DNA from 3 places in the Pseudovibrio sp. SCP20 genome. Region 1 is predicted to be linked to each of the others. Evidence: predicted binding sites of a transcription regulator. Region 1 holds the regulator's gene; each other region holds the start of a gene.
What was found. The regulator PhoB, encoded in region 1, activates phosphate uptake and scavenging genes when phosphate is short. The targets are predictions, from matches to a motif close to TGTCATNNANCTGTCAT.
Positions count from the first base shown of each region.

Region 2: AC3CB2_RS01105 (glycerophosphodiester phosphodiesterase family protein) is a predicted target of PhoB. The motif match lies at 4,126-4,142, and genes of this name have one in related genera.
Region 3: AC3CB2_RS17400 (PhoX family protein) is a predicted target of PhoB. The motif match lies at 2,157-2,173, and genes of this name have one in related genera.

Region 1 covers NZ_JBYMDH010000001.1:353,748-361,452, forward strand. The annotation lists gene AC3CB2_RS01620 (PstS family phosphate ABC transporter substrate-binding protein) at 1-136, shown strand, start outside; gene pstC (phosphate ABC transporter permease subunit PstC) at 335-1,723, shown strand; gene pstA (phosphate ABC transporter permease PstA) at 1,716-3,563, shown strand; gene pstB (phosphate ABC transporter ATP-binding protein PstB) at 3,616-4,419, shown strand; gene phoU (phosphate signaling complex protein PhoU) at 4,455-5,159, shown strand; gene phoB (phosphate regulon transcriptional regulator PhoB) at 5,381-6,076, shown strand; gene AC3CB2_RS01650 (GNAT family N-acetyltransferase) at 6,154-6,624, shown strand; gene AC3CB2_RS01655 (GcrA family cell cycle regulator) at 6,723-7,283, opposite strand.
Region 2 covers NZ_JBYMDH010000001.1:241,454-249,158, reverse strand. The annotation lists gene AC3CB2_RS01130 (hypothetical protein) at 1-153, shown strand, start outside; gene AC3CB2_RS01125 (DUF721 domain-containing protein) at 188-724, opposite strand; gene mutY (A/G-specific adenine glycosylase) at 862-1,914, shown strand; gene AC3CB2_RS01115 (tautomerase family protein) at 1,963-2,352, opposite strand; gene AC3CB2_RS01110 (AMP nucleosidase) at 2,571-4,049, opposite strand; gene AC3CB2_RS01105 (glycerophosphodiester phosphodiesterase family protein) at 4,375-5,595, shown strand; gene AC3CB2_RS01100 (site-specific DNA-methyltransferase) at 6,024-7,121, shown strand; gene AC3CB2_RS01095 (DUF4261 domain-containing protein) at 7,257-7,705, opposite strand, start outside.
Region 3 covers NZ_JBYMDH010000004.1:328,084-335,788, forward strand. The annotation lists gene AC3CB2_RS17390 (methyl-accepting chemotaxis protein) at 1-1,252, opposite strand, end outside; gene AC3CB2_RS17395 (GNAT family acetyltransferase) at 1,416-1,829, shown strand; gene AC3CB2_RS17400 (PhoX family protein) at 2,220-4,121, shown strand; gene AC3CB2_RS17405 (YbhB/YbcL family Raf kinase inhibitor-like protein) at 4,214-4,762, opposite strand; gene AC3CB2_RS17410 (helix-turn-helix transcriptional regulator) at 4,861-5,691, opposite strand; gene AC3CB2_RS17415 (GFA family protein) at 5,762-6,145, opposite strand; gene rplT (50S ribosomal protein L20) at 6,268-6,624, opposite strand; gene rpmI (50S ribosomal protein L35) at 6,653-6,850, opposite strand; gene AC3CB2_RS17430 (nucleoside deaminase) at 7,133-7,642, opposite strand; gene AC3CB2_RS17435 (nucleoside deaminase) at 7,683-7,705, opposite strand, start outside.

The sequences.
Region 1 (7,705 bases):
CCTGGCTGAGTTCACCAGCGAAGACACCTGGGGCGACGAAGGTTACCTGGCAGACAAAGGTCTGATCCCACTGCCAGCAGCTGACCGCGCATCAGTTTCCAAGTCTGCATCAGCTCTGACACCACTTGCATTCTAATTGCAAAAAATCAGAGAGCGGTCAGCACCTCAGCTGACCGCTTTCACGCATCCGCAAAAGGTCGACAGCGCATTCGGGTGCTTCCAAACAAACACCATGAATTCGCTATAACAGTTACAGCGTGTTTCCGCATAACAAGCCTGATCTGCAGGCAGAAATACGCTCTGACAGAAGAGCCAAATAAGGCGACGCAATCAAATGTTCTGGACTTACGCTGCCCTTCTTCTACTGGTCTTCGTAGCCGCTAACGTCTATGGGCGCTTCCGGGCTCTGCAAGTTGCTGGTCACCAGTTGTCCGTGCTTCACTCTCGGCCAACTTACCACGGTGGGTATCTGGCAATCCTGTCCACACTTCCGGCATTTGTGCTCCTGATTGCATGGGCAGTCGTTGAGCCGCGCATGCTGGACATGATGGTCATCAGCGCCAATGCCGAGGTGATTGAAGGACTGTCCAAACCAGAACTTCAGGCATTCCTGCGCGATGCCCGCGCCATCGCATTCGGCGGCATTGTTGCCTTCTCCGATGCTGGCAAGGAGCAAGCTGCTGAGGTGTTCGCCTCACTCGCTCAAACCTCCTTTGTCCTTAAATCAGTTCTTATGGTTGGCCTTGTGCTTGGCGGTCTGTGGTACGGCAACCGTGCCATTCGCCCCACAATGCGGGCTCGTCATTTTGTAGAGCGCACCGTCATGGGATTGCTGATCCTGTGTTCCGCTGTTGCGATCTTCACCACCATCGGCATCGTGCTCTCACTGATCTTTGAAAGCCTGATGTTCTTTCGCCAGATCCCAATTCTGGACTTCGTCTTCGGCACCCACTGGAGCCCGCAAAGCGCGTTTGAAGGGGCTGGTGCGGAACACGGCGAAGCGAACACCAAGATCTTCGGCGCAATCCCGCTTCTGGTCGGCACCATGCTGATCACAGCAATCGCAATTATTGTGGCTGCACCAATCGGCTTGCTCTCGGCGATTTACCTCTCTGATTACGCAAGCACTCCGGTCCGCGCCATCGCAAAGCCAGTTCTGGAAATTCTGGCTGGTATCCCAACAGTGGTCTACGGCTTCTTCGCTGCGCTCACCGTGGCACCATTCATCCGCGGCTGGGGCGAAAGCATTGGCCTGTCAGTCAGCTCAGAAAGTGCTCTGGCCGCTGGCCTTGTCATGGGCATCATGATCATCCCGTTCGTCTCCTCTCTTTCTGATGATGTGATCAACGCCGTGCCCCAGTCTCTGCGTGATGGCTCTGCCGGTCTGGGTGCCACCAAGTCCGAAACAATCCGCCGTGTGGTTCTGCCAGCGGCGTTGCCGGGCATCGTCTCGGCGCTGATCCTCGCCATCTCCCGCGCCATTGGCGAAACCATGATCGTGGTGATGGCAGCAGGCCTTGCCGCCAACATGACAGTGAACCCACTGGAAGCAGTAACAACCGTGACCGTGCAGATCGTCACCTTGCTGGTCGGTGACCAGGAGTTTGACAGCGCGAAAACACTCGCAGCGTTTGCTCTCGGTCTTCTCCTCTTCTGCATCACACTTGCTCTGAACATCTTCGCTCTGCGCGTCGTGAAGAAATATAGGGAACAGTATGATTGATATCGCTCAGGACACTGCCGGTTCCGCAATTGGCGGACGTGTCAAAGGCATTCCTTCCGGCGTCCATACGACAGACGAAGCTCGCAAGCGCCTGAAAAAGCGCTACAGCATGGAAGCGCGCTTCAAGGCTTACGGCATCGGTGCCATTGCATTGGCCGCAACCTTTCTGGTTCTGCTGCTCTTCACAATTGTCGGCACTGGCCTGCCAGCTTTCACCTACAACTACGTGAGCGTGCCGCTGAACCTGAGTGCTGAAAAGGTTGATCCAGCCAATCCGGCAGGCGCCAGCTATAACAAGATCATCCGTGATGGTCTGAAGGCTGAGCTGCCATTTGCATCCGACCGCAAAAACCGCCGCGTGCTTTACTCGCTGGTGTCCTCCGGCGCCAACGTCATCCTGCAAAAGCAGGTGGTCGCCGACACATCCATGCTGGGTGGAACCGGTCCAGTCGCTATCCCGCTTTCAGATTTCGCAGACCTTTATGTCAAAGGCCTGATCACGCAGAAAAACGAGATCGCCACAACAAGCGCAGCAACCGTTTCCGGAACCGAAGGGCAGGTGACCATCACCGCCGAGAAGCCGGAGTTCGGTGCACTCATCGCCGCGCTCAAGTCCTACTACGAGAACGAAATCACACTGCTTTCAGACAAGATCGAAGCCCGTGGCCGTTCTGAAGTCAGCGTCAACACCAAGATCACAGGCCTCCAAACCCGCCTGAAAAGTGAAAAAGATCCGCTGGTTGTGCAGCGCCTGACGTCTGAAGTTGAGAGCAACAGAGAAGCTCTTGAGAAAATCAAGTCCACTCTGGAAACTCGCAAAGCTGAACTGGCCGTTCTGCAGGGTCATCTCGCCAATGTTGAGAACGGCGGAACACTCAACAACAAGATGCCAAGCTTCTTCGTGAACGTGAACGGCGGCACCATCAAAGCGGAGAAGGTCACGCCAACCAGCGTCACTGGCACCGCCTTCATCCCGCTCAGCTCCGATGCCGCCGCCGCTGCTGGTCAGTGGGGCGTTGAAGAGCTGGAAACACCGGAAAGCTTCCGCAAATTCTCTGACAAAGAAATCGCTTACACTGATTATCTGGTCTCCAAAGGCTCCATCGAGAACCAGTGGAACTCCATCTTCTTCAAGTCCGGTGCAAGCCGTGAGCCTGAGATGGCGGGTATCTGGGGTGCAGCTGTTGGTTCCTTCTGGACCATGCTCGTTACCTTGTCTCTGTCGTTTCCGATTGGTGTGGCTGCCGCGATTTATCTGGAAGAGTTCGCGCCAAAGAACCGCTGGACCCATCTGATTGAGGTGAACATCAATAACCTGGCAGCGGTTCCGTCCATTGTGTTTGGTCTGCTCGGTCTGGCGGTGTTCCTCAACGTCTTCGGCTTGCCGAGATCTGCGCCGGTCGTCGGCGGTATGGTGCTGGCGCTCATGACCCTGCCAACCATCATCATCGCCTCCCGCGCAGCCCTTCAGGCCGTGCCGCCGAGCATCCGCGAAGCAGCGCTGGGTGTCGGAGCCTCCCGCTTGCAGGCAGTGTTCCACCATGTGCTGCCACTGGCAATGCCGGGTATTTTGACCGGAACCATCATCGGCATGGCGCAGGCTTTGGGTGAAACTGCACCACTTCTCATGATCGGCATGGTGGCCTTCATCGTTGATATCCCGGCAAGTCCGGTGGATCCGTCGACCGTACTGCCGGTTCAGATCTTCATGTGGGCAGACTTCCCCGAACCTGCCTTCCAGCAGAAAACCTCTGCTGCGATCATGGTGCTGCTCGGCTTCCTGATCTCGATGAATGCAATCGCAATCGTCCTTCGTAAACGTTTTGAGCGCCGCTGGTGATTTGAAAGGCAAGATCATGGCATTGGAAATGACCACAGACACCGAGAGTGCAATGGATACAACAATAAGCGCCCCACCAGCCGTATCCGCTGAAGGCGAAACGCTCAAAATGCGTGGCCGTGACGTGAAAGTGTTTTACGGCGACAAGCAGGCTCTGCACGGCGTGGATCTGGATGTACGCAAAAATCAGGTGACAGCGCTGATCGGTCCATCCGGTTGCGGCAAGTCCACCTTCCTGCGCTGCCTCAACCGCATGAACGACACCATCGACATCTGCCGCGTGGAAGGTGACATCCTTCTCGACAACGATGATGTCTATGACCCACGCATTGATGTAGTGGAACTGCGTGCCCGCGTTGGCATGGTGTTCCAGAAGCCGAACCCGTTCCCGAAGTCCATCTTTGAGAACGTGGCCTACGGCCCTCGCATTCACGGCTTGGCGCAAAGCAAGGCCGATCTGGAAGAGATTGTCGCCAGCTCCCTGCAGCGCGCCGGTCTGTTTGAGGAAGTGAAAGATCGTCTGGATGAGCCGGGAACCGGCCTCTCCGGTGGTCAGCAGCAGCGCCTGTGCATCGCGCGTGCAATCGCTGTGTCTCCGGAAGTGATCCTGATGGATGAGCCATGTTCCGCGCTTGACCCGATCGCCACCGCAAAAGTGGAAGAGTTGATCGACGAACTGCGCCAGAACTACACCATCGTGATCGTAACCCACTCCATGCAGCAGGCGGCACGTGTTTCGCAGCGCACTGCATTCTTCCACTTAGGAACACTGGTGGAAGAGGGGCTGACCAACGACATCTTCACCAACCCCAAAGACCAGCGCACGCAGGATTACATCACTGGCCGTTTCGGTTAAGAATAATAGGCAAGGAGGTCTAAGGAGATCATCCGATGAAAGATCATATCGTCTCGTCCTTCAATGAAGAACTGAAAGAGTTGGCCGGACGTGTCGTCGAAATGGGCGGCCTCGCAGAAACACTTGTACATGATGCCGTCAGCGCACTGCTGAGACAGGACCGCGAGCTGGCAACCCGCACCATTGCCGCGGACAGACGCCTCGACAACATGCAGGCCGAGTTGGAAGAGCTGTGCATCTCCGTGATCGCACGCCGCCAGCCAATGGCAAGCGACTTACGCGACATCATCGCCGCCATGCGCATCTCCAATGATCTGGAGCGCGTTGGCGATATGGCCAAGAACATCGCCAAGCGGACGCTCGCAATTGAAAGCGAATTCAACAACAAACAGTTGGCGGTTGGCGTAGAACACATGTCCGATCTGGCGCTGGAACAGCTTAAAGCCGTTCTGGATGCCTACACTTCCGGTGATCTGGAAGTCGTCCAGCGCGTGCATCTGCGTGACGATGAAGTAGATGCGCTCTACACCAGTCTGTTCCGTCAGTTGCTCACCTACATGATGGAAGACCCACGCTCCATCACCATGTGCGCCCACCTGCTGTTCTGTGCAAAGAACATTGAGCGCATCGGTGACCATGCGACCAACATTGCCGAGAACATCTACTACATGATCTCCGGAAATCAGCTTCCGGTTGATCGACCAAAAACGGACGAACTGGCAGACAGCAGCGCTGTCTGAGACGTGCTGCTCTCTGGGAAGCTGCAAGCCCGGAAGGCGACCACGTTGAACAAAGGTTTGGAGTGTCGGGTTCATTACGCGGCACTTCATGTGTCAAATCAGAGGGCGGCTTCGCGTTTCTGATAAGAAAAGACGCAACTACAAAAGGTTAAAGTGGTTTACATGCACAGTGATGACGGTAAACTGCTTTACAACAGAAGGTGCAAAGAGAGCACTAGGGTATGCCTAAGATACTGATTGTAGAAGACGAAGAACCGTTAAGCCTGCTGCTGAGATACAATCTCGAAGCGGAAGGCTACAATGTCGACGTATGCGCAAGAGGAGATGAGGCGGAACTCCTGCTGCAAGAAAGCCAGCCGGACCTGCTCTTGCTGGACTGGATGCTGCCCGGCCTCTCCGGTATCGAGCTTTGCCGCCGTCTGCGGGCACGTTCAGAAACCGAACGCATGCCAATCATCATGCTCACGGCACGAGGTGAAGAGTCTGAACGCATCCGCGGGCTGGCAACCGGAGCCGATGATTACGTCGTCAAACCTTTCTCCATCCCGGAGCTTATGGCCCGTGTACGAGCGATCTTCCGCCGTGCTCTGCCGGAAGTTGTCTCCACCATGCTCAAGTCCGGCGATATTGAGCTGGACCGCGAAACCCACCGCGTCCGCAGAACTGGCCGCGAAATCCACCTCGGCCCAACCGAATTCCGCCTGCTGGAGTTCCTCATGAGCGCCCCAGGCCGCGTCTACTCCCGCGAGCAACTGCTCGACGGCGTGTGGGGACATGATGTTTACGTGGATGAGCGCACTGTCGACGTCCATGTGGGCCGCCTGCGTAAAGCCATCAACAAAGGCCGCATGAAAGACCCGATCCGCACCGTCCGCGGTGCCGGTTACGCGTTCAACGACCAGTTTGCAGTCGGGTAACTGATCTCTGCTATATGCGCATTGTGAAGCTGCATCTCTGATCCGGAGGTGCAGACTAAAAACAATGCGGATAACAAATGAAAATCAAGACGGTTGATAGAGCAACCGCTCATATCTACGACAATCTCTGCCAGGCTTACGAGGCAGAGTTCTCACCTCTCACGCACAAACAGCCTGACGCCAACGGTCTGTTCGCCAAGGACACGCTGCTGGAAGGCAACATCACCGGCTATCTGGTGTACAGCAACGACCTCCCGGCCGGACTGGCCGCCATCAAGCAGGATGAGCAGGAGGGGTTCGAAGTCTGTGAGTTCTACGTCGTGCCTTACTACCGACGACATAAGCTGGGCCTGCAGTTTGCCAGCGCGCTGTTTGATCAGATGCCCGGCAACTGGCAGATCAAACAGATCGAAGGCGCTGACCACGCCACCGCCTTCTGGCGCGCAGTGGTAAGCGACTACACATTAGGCCACTATCAGGAAGACAGCTACAACGACCCGTACTGGGGCAATGTCACCCGCCAAACCTTCAGCGCGCAGAAGCACTAGGCCTCAACCACAGGCGGGATAGTCGTTACATTACAGGCATCCAGACAGCAAAAAGCCGGGCACTGGACCCGGCTCATAACGCTTGCTTTCAGTCTGTTTTAGCTGGCGCGGCGGTTGCGGCGGTCGCTGACTGGCTGATAGGCAATGCTGCGGTGATGCGCGCAATACGGTGTGCCTGCATCTGACTGACGACCGCAGAAGTAGAAGTCTTCAGAACCCGGATCGCCAATTGGCCACTTACAGGTGCGTTCGTTCAATGTCAGGATGGATGCGCGTTCGGAAACCGGAATAAAGATTTCTGCGACTGGGACGGGAGCGATTTCGGTCTCGATCGTTTCAATTGGCTCAACTTTAAGAGCGGTGGCGCCTGCCACTGTTGGCTGAACTTGTCGAGGAGTAGGAGAGGGAGCTGCTGCTGCGACCGCTTCGGTCACTGTCGGTTTGATTGGAGAAGCTGTTCTTGCCGCTGGGGCAGTTGCCTTTCTCGTCTTGGTTGCACCGCCCCCTGATTTAGCACGCCCTGAAAGCCCGAGCCGGTGAACCTTACCAATTACGGCATTTCGGGTCACATTGCCTAGTTCTCCAGCGATCTGGCTTGCGCTTAACCCGTCTGCCCAAAGCTTGGTTAGTAACTCTACACGTTCTGCTGTCCAGCTCATTAAAGGCCCCCGTCTTCCTTCAGTGGCGCGCAAAACAGTATTCGCTCAGCTCGGACGTATCCGAATTTGCCGCTAACCTGAGCGTGTGTGCTTGCAGCGATCAGTAACTACGAGATGGTGTATAACTCTTATCGCACAGTACTATATCGGCGTTCCTACGAGCAATAACCTCAAAGAATTGAGGTGGGGAAGACTCTGGTTTTCCCCAGAATTGCCGTACTACTACTTACCTATAACAGCCTTCTTGTGGTGGGAGAAGATTATCAATCTAAAGAATAGGAGCTGTTTGTTAAACCAAGTTCCACCGCATTCTTTCCAACACAAAGTAAGAGCTGATAGCGTTACCCCGTTGATATTTAATACATATATTTACCACTGAAAAACAACTAGTAAAAAACACTAGTAAACTACAAATTGCAGTG
Region 2 (7,705 bases), 110 kb from region 1:
GAGTTGAGCAGTGTGACGGCCTGGGCGGTTAATGGGGACACCATTGAGCTGCGTAATGCGCAGGAAACCACCACGGCCTATCTTTTGATGGAACGCCCTGACCTGCTGCTGGGTTACACAGCCAAGGGTCATGATCTGGTAGTGAGCCAGTAATCACTTTCCAACGTATAACAGACGTGCTGAGGGATCAGGAGTTGCCTGCAGGTGTGCGGGCAATGAGGTTCTTGCCAAGCTTCTCTAATGCGTTTTTCAAACGCTCATCAGAAACATGCGCCACCTTTTGCTCAATGCGGCGGTTTTCAATCTCGGAGAGCTTGCGCAATGGCTTGGGCGTGATCTTCTTGGTTCTGAGGGCGGGGCGCTGCACAACCTTGATGCGGCCAACCGCATTCCAGCCCAAAAAGGCATTTATACGATCACGCAGTTGCGGCGCTTCATGGGTGAAGAACAAAGCAGTGGGACCATCAGCATGAACAAGAAGGGTTGCAGGTTCGGCGACCGGCTCTCCATCGGAGCTTTTGGTTCTTGGCCAGACAAGCCTACCGGGCTGTACCTTTCCGTGATACTGCTTGCCGACAAGTTCGGGCCAAGCGGCGAGAAGATCAGCACTGGCAAATCCGCGTTTGCGCGCGACAGGGTGCATCGTCTTACCGATCAGCTCGTTTAGCTGATGGCTCGATCTTTTGGGAACCCGATTTTGCGCAGTTGCTTTCATCGTCTTCATCACGCCATTAGATTAAGGCACATATATGACCATTGCTTTATATTAGTTTTAATTTAGTCCCGTTTTTCGCGGTACCATGAATTACCAAGGGAACCCCAATTATTTAGGGATCAAAACCAAGGTTAACCCACAAAACCATGCAAGATAATCTAGTTCTTCTTTACTGGTATGACAGAAATTCTCGCCAACTGCCATGGCGAACAGCCCCTGCTGATATACTTTCCGGTGTAAAACCAGACCCTTACCATGTCTGGCTCTCCGAAATCATGCTTCAGCAGACTACTGTCGCGGCGGTAAAAAGTTACTTCGAACTCTTCATAAAGACATGGCCAACACTTGCAGATATGGCCAATGCGGAGGAGGAAGATATCCTCAAAGCATGGGCTGGGCTTGGTTATTATTCCCGTGCAAGAAATCTGTATAAGTGTGCAAAATATGTCCAATTGCATCACAATGGACGTTTTCCCGAGGAAGAAGAGCGGCTTTTGAAGCTGCCTGGCGTGGGTCCTTACACTGCCGCCGCGATCTCCACGATTGCGTTTGGGCGGCATGCTGCGGTGGTGGATGGCAATGTGGAGCGGGTGCTTTCGCGCCGCCATGCATTGCTGACTGAGCTCCCTGCCCTCAAGGCTGAGGTGAAGCCATTGATGGCTGAGGTGACGCCGCATGATCGCCCCGGCGACTTTGCGCAAGCCATGATGGATCTGGGCGCCACCATCTGTACTCCCAAGTCACCGGCCTGCGGCATCTGTCCGTGGATGGACGTTTGCGAAGGCCGCAAGCAAGGCATTGCAGACACGCTGCCGCGCAAAGCGCCGAAGAAGGTGAAGCCGACACGGCGGGGTATGGCTTTCCTGCTGAGTGATGACAAGGGACGCATTCTGCTCCGCAAGCGAGAGGACAAAGGCCTTCTTGCCGGGATGAGTGAGCCAATCACCACACACTGGTCCGATGACGCTGCGCTGGAAGATCTGACAGCCGCCCCAATTCAAGCGGAGTGGGTGCGGACAGCCAAAGACGTGAAGCACACCTTCACCCACTTCCATTTGGAAATGAGCGTCTGGCAGGCAGAGGCTCCAGCGAACTACGCGGAGCCAGAGGGCTACTGGTGGTCCGCACCCGACGAGCTTGAAGGCGAAGCTCTGCCTACGGTGATGAAGAAAGCGCTGAAGGCGGGTGGTTTGATTTAAGAAGCCATTTGCCAAAACAGGGAAGCCGGAAAGTACGGCTAATTGGCTTTACAGTCCCAGCACTGTTTTTACGGAACCAGCTCCACTGAAAGACCAATCAATCGAGTTGTTTTCGATCAAGAACATGATGGAGTTGTTGGGTTCAAAGCCGATGTTCGAGAGACGTTGGCGCATGTCTTTGTAAAGGTGTTCTTTCTGCTCATCAGAACGCCCGCCTAGCAATGCAATCTCAATCACGATGGTTGCTTTAGGGTCTCTGTTCCCGAGGAAAGTCGGGTGGAACATCATATCTTCTGGTTCGTATCGAGAAACCAAAGTGAAGTCATCGCTGGGATTAACGCCGCATGTTGCAACCAGACTTTCATGCAGCTGTTCGCTGATTGAGCGACACATTTGGGTAGACAGCACTTTGGGTACATGGATCTTGTTAAATGGCATAATAAATCTCATTCTTTGATTTGATAGGATGACTAAAAGCTACTGAAAATTAGATTGGGAAAATCGGTGCAGGTTATCGCGCCTGGACATATGAGGCCAAGTCAGCAATCAGATTAGTTGTTGTAGAGAAACGGCCTCAGGGGCAGCAAACGCTTCTTTACAGCAAAAAGCCGGGTCGATGCCCGGCTTTTCTTATTCTTGTCGCTGCCTAGTGGTGCTTATTGGAAAGCGGTTTCCATGAAGCTGCGGAGTTTTCGAGAGTGGAGGCGCTCCAGTGGCATCTCTCTCAGGATCTCCATGGTCTTCACGCCGATTTCCAGATGCTGATCCACCTGTTTACGGTAGAAGTCCGTCGCCATGCCCGGCAGTTTCAGCTCACCATGCAGTGGCTTGTCAGAAACGCAGAGTAAGGTTCCGTAAGGAACGCGGAAGCGGAAGCCGTTAGCGGCGATGGTTGCGGACTCCATATCCAACGCAATAGCGCGGGACTGGGAGAAGCGCTGTACCGGCTCACGGTGGTCACGCAGTTCCCAGTTGCGGTTGTCGATGGAGGCCACGGTGCCCGTGCGCATGACGCGCTTCAGGTCATACCCGCTGTAACCGGTGGTTTTCTCAACTGCATCTTCCAGCGCGACCTGCACTTCTGCCAGTGGTGGAATCGGAACCCATGTTGGCAAGTCAGCGTCGAGCACTTTGTCTTCGCGGACGTAACCATGTGCAAGCACATAATCACCAAGCTGCTGGCTGCTTCTGAGCCCAGCGCAGTGACCCAGCATCAACCAGGCATGTGGGCGAAGCACCGCAATGTGGTCGGTGATGGTTTTCGCATTGGATGGACCGACACCGATGTTCACCATGGTGATACCGGAGTTGTCCTCCCGCAGCAGGTGATAGGCTGGCATCTGCGGCAGACGTGGCGGTGCCACACCTTCGCGAGGCTCCTTATCACCCGCGTAGGTGATGAGATTGCCCGGTTCTACGAAGGCAACATAGCCGCTGTTTGGATCGTTGATCAGTTCCTTCGCCATCTGCGCAAAGCCATCAATGTAGAACTGATAGTTTGTGAAGAGCACAAAGTTCTGGAAGTAGCGCGGTGCGGTTGCGGTGTAGTGCTGCAAGCGATGCAGGGAGTAATCCACGCGCGGTGCGGTGAATGGGGCCAGAGGCTCAAAGCCATCTTTGGCACGGTAGGTGCCGTTGGAGATGGCATCATCCATAACCGCCAGATCCGGCACATCAAACACATCACGCAGTGTGCGTTCTGCACTGTCTGGCAGTGCGCCTTCAACGTGTGCACCATCATAGAATGCGAAGTGCAGCGGAATTGGCTGATCACTCTCAGCGATCTCAACTTCGAGGCCGTGGTTTTTGATCAGCAGATCGATCTGGTGTTCCAGATAGTGCCTGAACAAATCAGGCCGGGTGATTGTGGTTTTGTATTTGCCAGGTCTTGCTACAAATCCATAGGACAGACGGGTGTCCACACGGACGTGGCTGGACATTTCAAAACGAAGTTCCGGATAAAAAGCTCTGACCCGGTTTGTCGGCATGCTGCCCTGAGCGGCAGACTTAAAATTCTCGCGCAAGAAGTCCGTTGCCCGATCAAACAGGAAGATCAGGTGCTCAACAGCTTCAGCGGCATCTTTAAAGGATCGTGGGGGAATTGCTTCAGGCGTGCGGATGGAACGGGTTTCCATCACAACGTCGCTATCGGATATAGTCGACACGTTCGGTTTCTCCTCTTTCGTGTCACTATATATCTGAGGGATGTTTACGACAGGGTCAAGACAATCCGCAGACAAATATGATTTATTTTTTAGTGAGTGAGGATATTTTCACGCAGCGTCAGATCCAGTTCTGCGCACAGAATTGCGATATCTAGCTACATATTTACCCTTATCTCCTTCAGTTTATTCTGTAAAACTACATCCCAATTAAAAGGTGTGATTTCAGAGGAAGAGTGCAACGCTCTTTTCAGCATCACACCACAAAAGCATTCAATGATCGGGAGGGATCTTTTTTATGCACTTTGTTCGAACCGCCGCGCTTGGGCTGATAGCAGGCGCTTGTTTTACTGCAAGCGCGCAGGCTGCACAGCTGGGTCCTCGCCCTGCTTTTCTCGTTGAGCAGATGCAGGAGAGCCCGCTGAAGGAAAAGCTGCGGGCTTGCATTGGCAACCCTGCCACCACCTCCAGCTTCTCCATTGGCCACCGCGGTGCACCGCTGCAGTTTCCAGAGCATACGTTAGAGTCTTATCAGGCTGCTGCAGTGATGGGCGCCGGTGTGCAGGAGTGTGATGTTACCTTCACCAAAGACAAACAGCTGGTCTGCCGTCACTCCCAGAACGATCTGGCAACCACCACCAATATTCTGGCAACAGATCTGGCTGGCACCTGTATGACACCATTCACTGCTGCTGCGGGTGGTGAGAAAGCGACTGCTGAGTGCAGGACCTCTGAGATCACTCTGGCTGAGTTTGAAGGCCTGAAGGGCAAGATGGATGCTTCTGATCCAACAGCCACAACAGTTGAGGACTTTCTAAAGGGAACTGCGGATTGGCGCACTGACCTTTATGCGGCGGCTGGTAATGGCGGAACATTGATGACCCATGCTCAGTCCATTGAATTGTTCAAGGCACAAGGTGTCAAGTTTACGCCGGAGTTGAAGCGTCCAAGCGTCAAGATGCCGTTTGATGGGTTTAGTCAGGAAGATTACGCTCAGAAGCTGATTGATGAGTATAAAGAAGCTGGTGTTCCAGCCTCTGACGTGTACCCTCAGTCCTTCTTCCTTGATGATGTGCTTTACTGGATCAAGAATGAGCCAGAGTTTGGCAAGCAGGCGGTGTTCCTTGATGGCCGCTTCCGCATGCAGGGCTTTGATACCTCCGATCCGAGCAGCTTCAAACCATCCATGGCTGAACTGAAGGAGATGGGCGTCAACTACATCTCTCCACCTCTCTGGATGCTCGTTACGCTGGAAGACGGCAAGATCGTTCCTTCCGCTTATGCGAAGGTTGCCAATGAGGCTGGTATCAAGATCTTTGCCTGGACGCTGGAGCGCTCTGGCCTGCTGTCGCATAACAAGGGTGGCTGGTACTACCGCAGCATCAATGATGCGATCACCAGCGAAGGCAGCGTTTACGAGCTGCTGGATGTGTTGGCGCAGGACGTGAAGGTGAGCGGCGTGTTCTCTGACTGGCCAGCGACAGTTACCTTCTACGCCAACTGCATGGGGATTGAGTAAGCCCCCCTCTCCCCACACTGATTTGCAATTTGGGAAGCGCGTCCTTTATGGCGCGCTTTCTTTTTGCGCTGTCCGTAACGGGAGCTCTGCCACACTGATTAACCGATTTGCCCGCTGTCCCCGCAGTGCGTTTACCTTGTTCGTTTTAGCCAGCAAAAAAGCTTGACTCTCAAAAAATATTTTAGCTCTCCATTTTCGCCATTTTAACTCCTCATAAACCTCTACCCCAAGGGAATCCGCGACCGAATATTAATGGGAGTTAACTTCGAGACAAATATTCGAATCTGTAAATAAAGCGTTGATTCTAAAAGAATAAAAGATATCCACCGTTAACCAGTGGTTTACCATATCCGGTAACCATAGCACTCAGAAATTGCGTGAGGTGCTGCGTCGCAATGAGAGTAAAGCGTAAAGAAGGGGTGTCCCTGATGACACCCCATACTTCCACCAAGCCAGAGTGGCTTGATACGATTATTAAGGGTGACTGTGTCGAGGCTTTGAACAAGCTTCCAGACAACAGCGTGGATGTGGTTTTTGCCGATCCCCCTTACAACCTACAGCTGGGCGGAGATCTGCACAGACCTGATCATTCAAAGGTAGATGCCTGCGATGATCACTGGGATCAGTTCTCCAGCTTTAAAGCTTACGATGAGTTCACTCGTGCATGGCTCACTGCGGTTCGCCGCGTGCTGAAGCCAAACGGGTCCATCTGGGTTATCGGTTCATATCACAACATTTTCCGCGTTGGCGCGGTGATGCAGGACCTTGGGTTCTGGATCAACAATGATGTGGTTTGGCTGAAAACAAACCCGATGCCGAACTTCCGTGGCAAGCGTTTTACGAATGCTCATGAGACGCTCATCTGGGCCTGCCCTTCACAGGAGAGCAAGCCGACCTTTAACTACGATGCAATGAAGACGTTTAACGACGACCTTCAGATGCGGTCTGACTGGGTGCTGCCTATCTGCACTGGTCATGAGCGCTTGAAGGACGACAACGGCGACAAAGTGCATCCAACACAGAAGCCGGAAAGCCTGCTCTACCGTGTGCTGCTTTCCACTTCCAATCAGGGTGATGTGATCCTTGATCCGTTCTTTGGAACTGGCACCACCGGTGCTGTTGCCAAAAAGCTTGGCCGCCACTTTGTGGGCTGCGAGCGTGAAGATGCCTACATCAAGGCAGCTTCTGAACGGATTGACCGGGTAACACCAGCCAACGACGATTTTCTGGCGATGACACAAGGCAAACGTGCTCTTCCACGAGTTCCGTTTGGCAACCTGTTGGAAACCGGATTGTTGACACCGGGCGCGGAACTGACCGATGCCCGGGGACGTTTCAAAGCCACAGTTCGCGCTGATGGTTCTTTGATTTGCGGCGAGCATTCAGGATCGATCCACAAAGTGGGTGCGCTCGTCCAAGGCCAGCAAGCCTGTAATGGCTGGACATTCTGGCACGTCAAGCGTGGTAAGGCTCTTGAACCGGTAGACGCTCTGCGTCAGGTGGTTCGTTCTCAGATGCCTCGCTAACGCTGCAGCTCTTTCAGCCAGGCAAACGGTCTGGCTGTTTTACAGGGTTCATCATTGATCCTGCTTCATATCCATATGACTTGGCCCCTGCCCTCACCGGCGGGGGTTTTTTTTGTCACTTGGCAGAAGCCTGCTTTACCCCTTGCGTTTGCCAAACGGCCAAAGAGATTTGCGAGGCGGAGGAGGAGCCGCCCGATCCTCTGCACCAACACCTTCCAACTCACTTACATCCGCATCAGGTAACACAACGTGCAACGATGGAGTTTCCGGTCTGTATCCCTGAGGTTTATGAACAACCTTGATCTTCTCTTCAGCTGTTCCACCAACTGTGTCGCCGTGATTAATTACCGGGCCGTTTTTGATGAGGTAAACACCGAGATTCAAAACGAAATCAACTTTGTCAGGTGTCAGATTGGCAGATGCAGAGGTTTCAATCTCCCTGCCAATAAATGGACGAAAACCATTTGTTGCCATTATCGCTTTTTGCTTCCCATCGCTGGTCATGCCTCCGTTAAAGAACATTAAGGAAGTCCATGCAAACAAAGGCACTTCACCTTGAGCAAGTGATTGGGCATAGGTTTTTA
Region 3 (7,705 bases), on a different contig from region 1:
GCTTGGAATACTCTTTGCTGTGCGTTGGCAGATAAGCGTTTTTATCCAGTGCAGCGCAGAAAATGATATGTGGATCAAGATCTTTGACTGGCTCCTGAATGTCAGGCAACACCCGGTCAGTCATTTGCGTGAAGGATGCCATGAACTGGACGGGGTTTGAGCCATCAATCGGGGTGTAGTTGAAGTCGAAAAGATCGTTGATTGAGATACGGCCTGCATCCACTTCGCCTTCAAAAGCATCCATGGTCTTTGCAGCAGCATCCTTGGCGTACTCGATCATCTGCTGATTGAGATTGTCGCCATGTTCGACGGCAACTTCGGCAAGCAGGGCATCGGCTGTTTGTGATGTTCCGAGCATCTGGCCGGAAACCTGCTCAATGCTCTCTGCATTGGCGGAGACCACGCCGACCATTTCATCACGATTGCGCAGCAGTTCGTCCGTATCAGCGTCATTGTTTGCGCAGGCGATGCGGATGGATTCTGTGTTGGCGGAGATGTTATCAACCATTGCTTCCAGCTCATGGAAGAGATCGTTGATGGACTGTGTGCCGTTTTCAGCAGTCGCTACTGTATCAAGTGCGCCCTTACCGAGATCCACCAGAGTATCTGCTTCTTTGCCGAGCTGAAGGATTGTTTGGTCAATTTGTTCAGTCGCGACTGTGGTTTGCGTCGCAAGCGCCTTAACTTCGCTGGCAACCACGGCAAAGCCTTTGCCGGCCTCGCCTGCGCGAGCTGCCTCAATTGTCGCATTGAGAGCCAGAAGATTGGTCTGTCGGGCGATGGCGTCAATGGAACTGGAGAACTGACGTACGTTGGCAAACGAGGCCTGGAGGCCTTCCAGTTGGCGATTGATGTTGCTGATGGTTGTCGACAGGCTGTTGATGTTGGCGAGCGCGTCCGTCACCACTTCCTGAGACTTCGACATGGTATCGCGGGCGTTGGTCGTCTGCTCTGCTGTCTGCTCAACGGCAGAGCTCACTTCCCGGTTACTCTCAACAACACGTCCAGAAGCTTCCTGAAGGCTTTCCATGGCTGTTTTCAGAGCGCCTGCAGTGTTGTTAACGGCATCCAGCTCTCCCGCAGCTGAGGCCATATCCAACGCAAGGGCGTCCAGCTCACCAAACAAGCGTGCACTATCTATTGAACTCTTAGGTTCTGTAATTTCCACTTCAGCAGACTGACCGATTACTTCTCCTTGGTCGTTTGCAGCAGTTTCAGCAAGCAATTGTGTGTTACGCTTAAAAAAAGCCATGTCAAAAACCCCTCAATCGCGCAAAGGTTTTCATAGTTTTACTTATAGATTATTAACCTTGTTATTAATCCTTCCTCCTATTGCAAGTGACTGGATTACAAAGGATAATAACAAAACATCCTGTGACTAAACTTCTATTTTCTAATTACTATGCGCGGTGCATATGATTTGTCGTGAAATGCGTCTGTCCGATCGGGACGCGGTTATTGCTCTTTGGAAGGCCGCTGGCGTCTTTCGTGAATGGAATGATCCAGTTCGGGATATTGCAAAAGCACTTGAGGGCGAACACTCAACTATTCTTGTCGGAGAACTGGACGGCATGATTGCCACCAGCATCATGTGCGGAGAGGATGGGCATCGCGGCTGGTTCTATTATGTGAGCACACATCCTGACCATCAGGGCAAAGGACTGGGCAAGGCCATTACGCAAGCCGCAGAAGACTGGTTGCGAGCCCGTGGTATCTGGAAAGTTAACCTGCTTGTACGTGGAGATAACAGCCAGGCCGCTAGCTTTTATGAGGCACAAGGTTACAAGGACACCCAGAGCATCTGCCTTCAAAAGGTGATTGAGCCTTAGACCACCAAGTTTTTACTCAGAAAATTTAATGGCTGTGAAAACTGCGGTAATCGACACTGCGGTTTATAGGGTTTTGAAATTTCCTGTTGGGCCGCATAGCGTTGGGCGTCAACTCACTGAATTTTCATAGAGCACCTTAATCAAATCAAGCATCTCCGCCACATTCTGAAGTATTTTCTCGTCTAAAGTTAGAATAATGGAACAATATATAGAAATCACAGCAAGTTAGCTAACTGACACTCATCAGGTCTATATTTCACCTCTACAATTCCCATAACATGAATACAATACTCATATTACATCTGCAGTATTTTATAGGATTGATTGTTTCGTAAAGTTGTCATGCAGGCGCCTTAGTGTGCGCTCACCTTCTTCTACGGGATATTTCCAATGACTAAAGAATTGACGAATGAACTCACGGCAGATGAGTGGGATGAGTTGAACTTCCCTCGTGCTGAAGAGAATGAATTTGACCGCGTTGTTGAGCGCGCAATTTCGCGCCGCGGTTTTCTGGGTGGTGTGCTCGCATTTGGCTCCGGCGCAGCGGTGATGGGCACAGGTGTGCTTGGTCTTTCCGCTTCTGAGGCGAAGGCGTCTGTTTCGCGCTTCGCTTTTCAGCCAATTCCGACATTTACGGACGCGACTGTTCATGTCCCGGAAGGATACAACTGGAAGATCCTGGCTCGCTGGGGCGATGCTCTGGTAGATGGTGCTGAAGAGTTCGATCATGAGACCGGTGGCTCTACGGCAGGTGCTGACAAAGTGTTTGGTGAAAACACCGACGGCATGGAGAGCTTCCAGTATCAGGGCAAGCAGCTGCTGGCGATCAACCATGAGTATGCCAACCGCCGGATCAACCTGCCTCAGAATGAAGATGGAGCTCCAAAGAGCGCTGATGATGTTCTGAAGCTGCAGCACCTTCAGGGTGTTGTGGTTATTGAAGTGGAAGAAGGCGATGGTGGTTGGGCGATCGTGAAGAACAGCCCGTTCAATCGCCGCATCACGCATAACACGCCGATGATGCTTGCCGGACCGGCTGCAGGTCACCCTCTGCTGCAAACTGCGGCTGATCCTTCTGGTACACAGTCTCTTGGCACATTCAACAACTGTGGTTCTGGCAAGACACCATGGGGCACTTATCTGACTTGCGAAGAGAACTTCAACGGTTACTTCGGTGCAACCGATGCACCTCCTGCGGAGCGCATGGACGGTGTTGATGCTGGGTACAAGCGCTATGGCATCACGGATACCGGCTACAACTACGACTACCATAAGTTCGATGAGCGCTTTGACATCGCGAAAAACCCAAATGAGCCTCATCGTGCTGGCTGGGTGGTTGAGATTGATCCGACCAATCCAAACTCCACGCCTGTCAAACGCACTGCACTAGGTCGCTTTAAGCATGAGAATGCAGAGGCTGTTTTGGCACCAGATGGCCGCGTTGTTGTTTACATGGGGGATGATGAGCGCGGTGAGTTCATGTATCGCTTTGTCTCCAACGGTGTTTATGCACCGGGTCAGCCAACTGATGGTTTGCTGGATGATGGTACGCTGTATGTTGCCAAGTTCAATGATGATCAGACGGGCGAATGGTTGGCTCTGACACCAGACACAACAGGCATGGATGCAGCCAGTATCGCGATCTTCAGTCGTATTGCTGGTTCTGCTGTTGGTGCGACCACCATGGACCGTCCTGAATGGATTTCAGCCAATCCCAATGCAGTTGAGGCGTATTGCTGCCTGACCAACAACAAGAACCGCGGTGTGAAGCCAAATGCGGGTGGTGACGATACCTCTGTCAACGGCCCGAACCCACGTGAAACCAACAAGTACGGCCAGATCGTGCGTTGGCGTCCTCACAATGAGGATCATGCCTCAGACACGTTTGATTGGGACCTCTATGTGATGGCTGGCAACCCAACCGTTCATGAAGGACCTAAGGCTGGTTCTGAAAACGTGAATGCAGGCAACATGTTCAACTCCCCAGACGGCATGGGCTTTGACGAGAGCGGGCTTGTGTGGATCCAGACAGATGGCAGCGACAGCAATGAAGGTGACTTTGCTGGCATGGGCAACAACCAGATGCTGGTTGGAGATCCTGTGACAGGTGAGATCGCTCGCTTCATGACTGGACCTAAAGGAGCAGAAGTGACTGGTCTGACATGGTCTGCTGATCGCCGCAGTATGTTTGTGGGCATTCAGCACCCAGGCGGTAACTGGCCAGATGGCGGTAAGCTTCCTCGCTCTTCCGTTATCGTGATCAAGCGCGACGATAATGGTGTGATTGGCTAAGCTGACCTTCCAGCCCAAACGATATTACCCTTCGGGAGTTGGCCTCCCGAAGGTTTCATTTTGTGAATGTCAAACTATCGACAGTTGAGCATTTAGTGGCTGAAGACGGCAGTGATCTTGGAAGTCTGCAGTGTGTTCGCACCAATCATATAGCCAACCAGCGCGTTGCTTGGGTTCTCAGGAAGATCCAGCGCCGGCACGCCAAGTGCATGGATGGTGAAGATATAGCGGTGTACCTCACCTGCCGGTGGACAGGCACCGCCAAAGCCCTTAGCACCGTAGTCGTTAGTGATTTCCATTGAGCCAACAGGCAAAGTTTTGTTGTTGCTCGCGCCTTCTTCAAAAGAGTTTGCCGAGGCTGGGATGTTCACCACATTCCAGTGCCACCATCCTGAACCTGTTGGTGCATCCGGATCATAAGCAGTAAGAGCGAAGCTTTTGGTCCCTTCTGGCGCGTTGGACCAGCTGAGCTGCGGTGAGAGGTTGCCTCCGGTGCATCCGAACCCGTTATAAACGAACTGGTTCGTGAGCTGCTGACCTTCAGCAATAGACGTGCTGGTGAGTTTAAAATCTTGCGCTTGAGCGGCAGATGCAAAAGAAGCTGCGATGGCCAGAGCGGTTATGAGTGGTTTCCGGAACATGTTTTCTCCAGTGGCTTAGGGCGTTGAACATGTTCCAGCTATAGGTTGCTTTGAAAAGCTACGCTTTCACGAGCCACTCATAAACTATCAAATTCCGATCAACCTTCTCTCGATCTGATCTCTTTTGGGCGAATCCCAAAGCGTTTTTTGAAAGCCTCGGAGAAATGAGAGGGAGTAGTAAATCCGCAATCCAGCGCGATGCTCGAGATAGGTTCATGCGTGGATTGCAACAGAGCCAGACCTTTTTCCAACCGGGTATGGCGCAGAACTTTTGCAAAGCCGTGCCCGGACTTGGCAAGCCAGCGGCGGAAGGTTGCCTCACTCATCGCAAAATGACTGGCGACATCTGTCGCGCGCCATGCGTAGCTCAAGTCGGTTTCGATAAGGCTGCGAACCTGGCTCAGAGGGTTGTCTGTGTCGGGCTTTGACAAGTGTACGCCGATATGGCGTAGCCAGATGAGTGGCTCCAACAGTCGGTGCTGCCTTAAGGCTTCTGGTAGAGCAGTATTTGCCAATGTCTCTTTCATGAGGGCAAGCACGTCTTCCGGCTTATGCTCTTTTCCACGCACCAGCTGGATACCTGTAGCTGTTGGAGTTGCCGGTTGGTCTGCATACACTGCATCTATCAGCGTGTTGGCAATGCTGACACCATCTGCCTGATAATCGGCATCTACAAGCGGCCTGTTTTCAAGGCTGATGATAGAACCGGGAGGAAAGATGAAGAGATCGCCCTCTGAACCGACCAACTCTCCATTGTGAGGGCAGATTACCTTCTTCGTTCCCTTGTGAATGAACGACAGGAAGGTTTGATGGAAGTACATGTCCGTGAACGTGGCTCGAGTGGCCTGCGTGATCAAGTGAATGGACAGGCCCGAGTCGTCAGGCAACATCCTGTCAGCTGTTTCATTGGAGAGTTGTGGCACTTTCACTGGTACTTTCAAACACCGCAGGTATCATGGTTTTATCGAGCTGGAGCAGAATGGCAAGCATTCCCCCTAATCAGAACCGTTGGATCTGAGGCGCGTTATCAGTGATCTCGTAGTAGTCACCTTTGTCTTTGACGAAGATATGCTTGCCGATGTGCAAGTCGTTTGGCTCATCCAGACAACCGGCTGCGATAGCGATGTAGTCTTCCGCATGGATTTTATAAAATAGGCTCGATCCGCATCCCTTGCAGAAACCTCGCTTTGCAAACTCTGAGGAAGCGTACCATTCAAGCCCATCATCAACCGTGAAGGTGATGGCGCTTTCAGGAGCTACTGTGGAGGCCCAGACGTGGCCGCTTGTGCGCCGACATTGGCTACAGTGACAGACTGTGACGCTGTCTCTTACCGCTTCCACCTGAAACTGAACTTTGCCGCATTCGCATTTGCCAGAGACCATGTTCCCTCTCCCCTTATTTATCAAGGAACCAAGATAGGGAGCGGGATGTGGCCGGACAACAAAAAAAGCAGGCTCCTCTCGGAACCTGCCTTTTAAAAAGCTTCTGCTTCCTGCTTTAGCAATTAAGCTACAGCAGCCTGTGCTTTTTCAACCAGAGCCTTGAATGCGTCAGGCTGGTTGATTGCCAGGTCAGAAAGAACCTTACGGTCAACTTCGATGCCAGCTTTGTTCAAGCCATCGATGAAGCGGCCGTAGGTCATGCCGTGTTCACGGGTCGCAGCGTTGATACGCTGGATCCAGAGTGCACGGAAGTTGCGCTTGCGAGCCTTGCGGTCGCGGTAAGCGTACTGTGCCGCTTTCTCGACTGCCTGCTTAGCAACGCGGATGGTGTTCTTACGACGGCCGTAGTAACCTTTGGCTGCCTTAATAACTTTTTTATGACGAGCGTGGGCGGTAACGCCTCTTTTTACACGTGACATGGTTGTCTCCTGGTCTCAGCTTTAAGGCTTAGCCGTAAGGCAGATATTTTTTCACGATACGAGCATCTGCATCACACAGAGTGGTGGTACCACGTGCGTTACGGATGAACTTGTTCGTGCGTTTGATCATGCCGTGGCGCTTGCCAGCCTGAGCACATTTAACTTTGCCAGTCGCGGTCAGTTTGAAGCGCTTTTTGGCTCCAGACTTCGTCTTCAACTTGGGCATTTTGCGTCCTTTCTTGTGATGATCAGCGAACCGATCAAAAATTTGCAATGGATGCATCAGAAGCCGCCACGGCATGCCCTGTATTTCCGTCTTAATTCCTATAAATTATAGGAGGCAGAATACCGCCGGGCGACTTTGAACGCGGCCTTATAAAACTGCCAGCGTGGGAATGCAAGAAGATTCCCGTCAAACTCGGCTTGAATAGCCAGAGTTCAACCAGTTTACACCCCTGCACTTGCCAGAGTGTGCATGACTATGGTGTTGCGGGGTGTTTTCGGCTCTTCAGATCCTGATGCCAAGCCTTTTAAGGGCACGGCCATAATCCGTAAAGAGCTGTTGGCAGGCCTGGCGCTCAACACCTTCAAAAATTACTATCTCAGGTCGCTGAACCATGCTTGCTACTAGGTCTTTGGCCCGCAGGCTCATTTCCTGCGGCCAGAAGTTTGTGGCGTCCTCATTGGTGTAGGCGCCAAACACCAGCTTATCAAAACCGGCCCAGATAGTGGCGGCCATACACATGGCGCATGGCTCACACGTGCTGTAGAGGATACCGCCCGGAAAGCTGCGGGTTTTACTGGCCTCACTGGCAAGCCGGATTGCGTTGATCTCACCGTGGCAGGTGGGATCACAATCCTTGATCACAGAATCATAGGCCTGTGCCAGCAGCTCACCTTCAGCGGAGTAGACAGCGCAGCCAAATGGCGATGGGTAGGGTGTCTCCAGCGAAGTCGCCGTGAAAGCGATCAGCTCTCTCATGCGCTGATGGTGCAGCTCCAGTTCGCTTTCTGCCATCACGTCCCTCCCCGATCTTTAGTTTCGCGAAGTTTGCTCGTTAGATGCGAATACCGAGCTTGA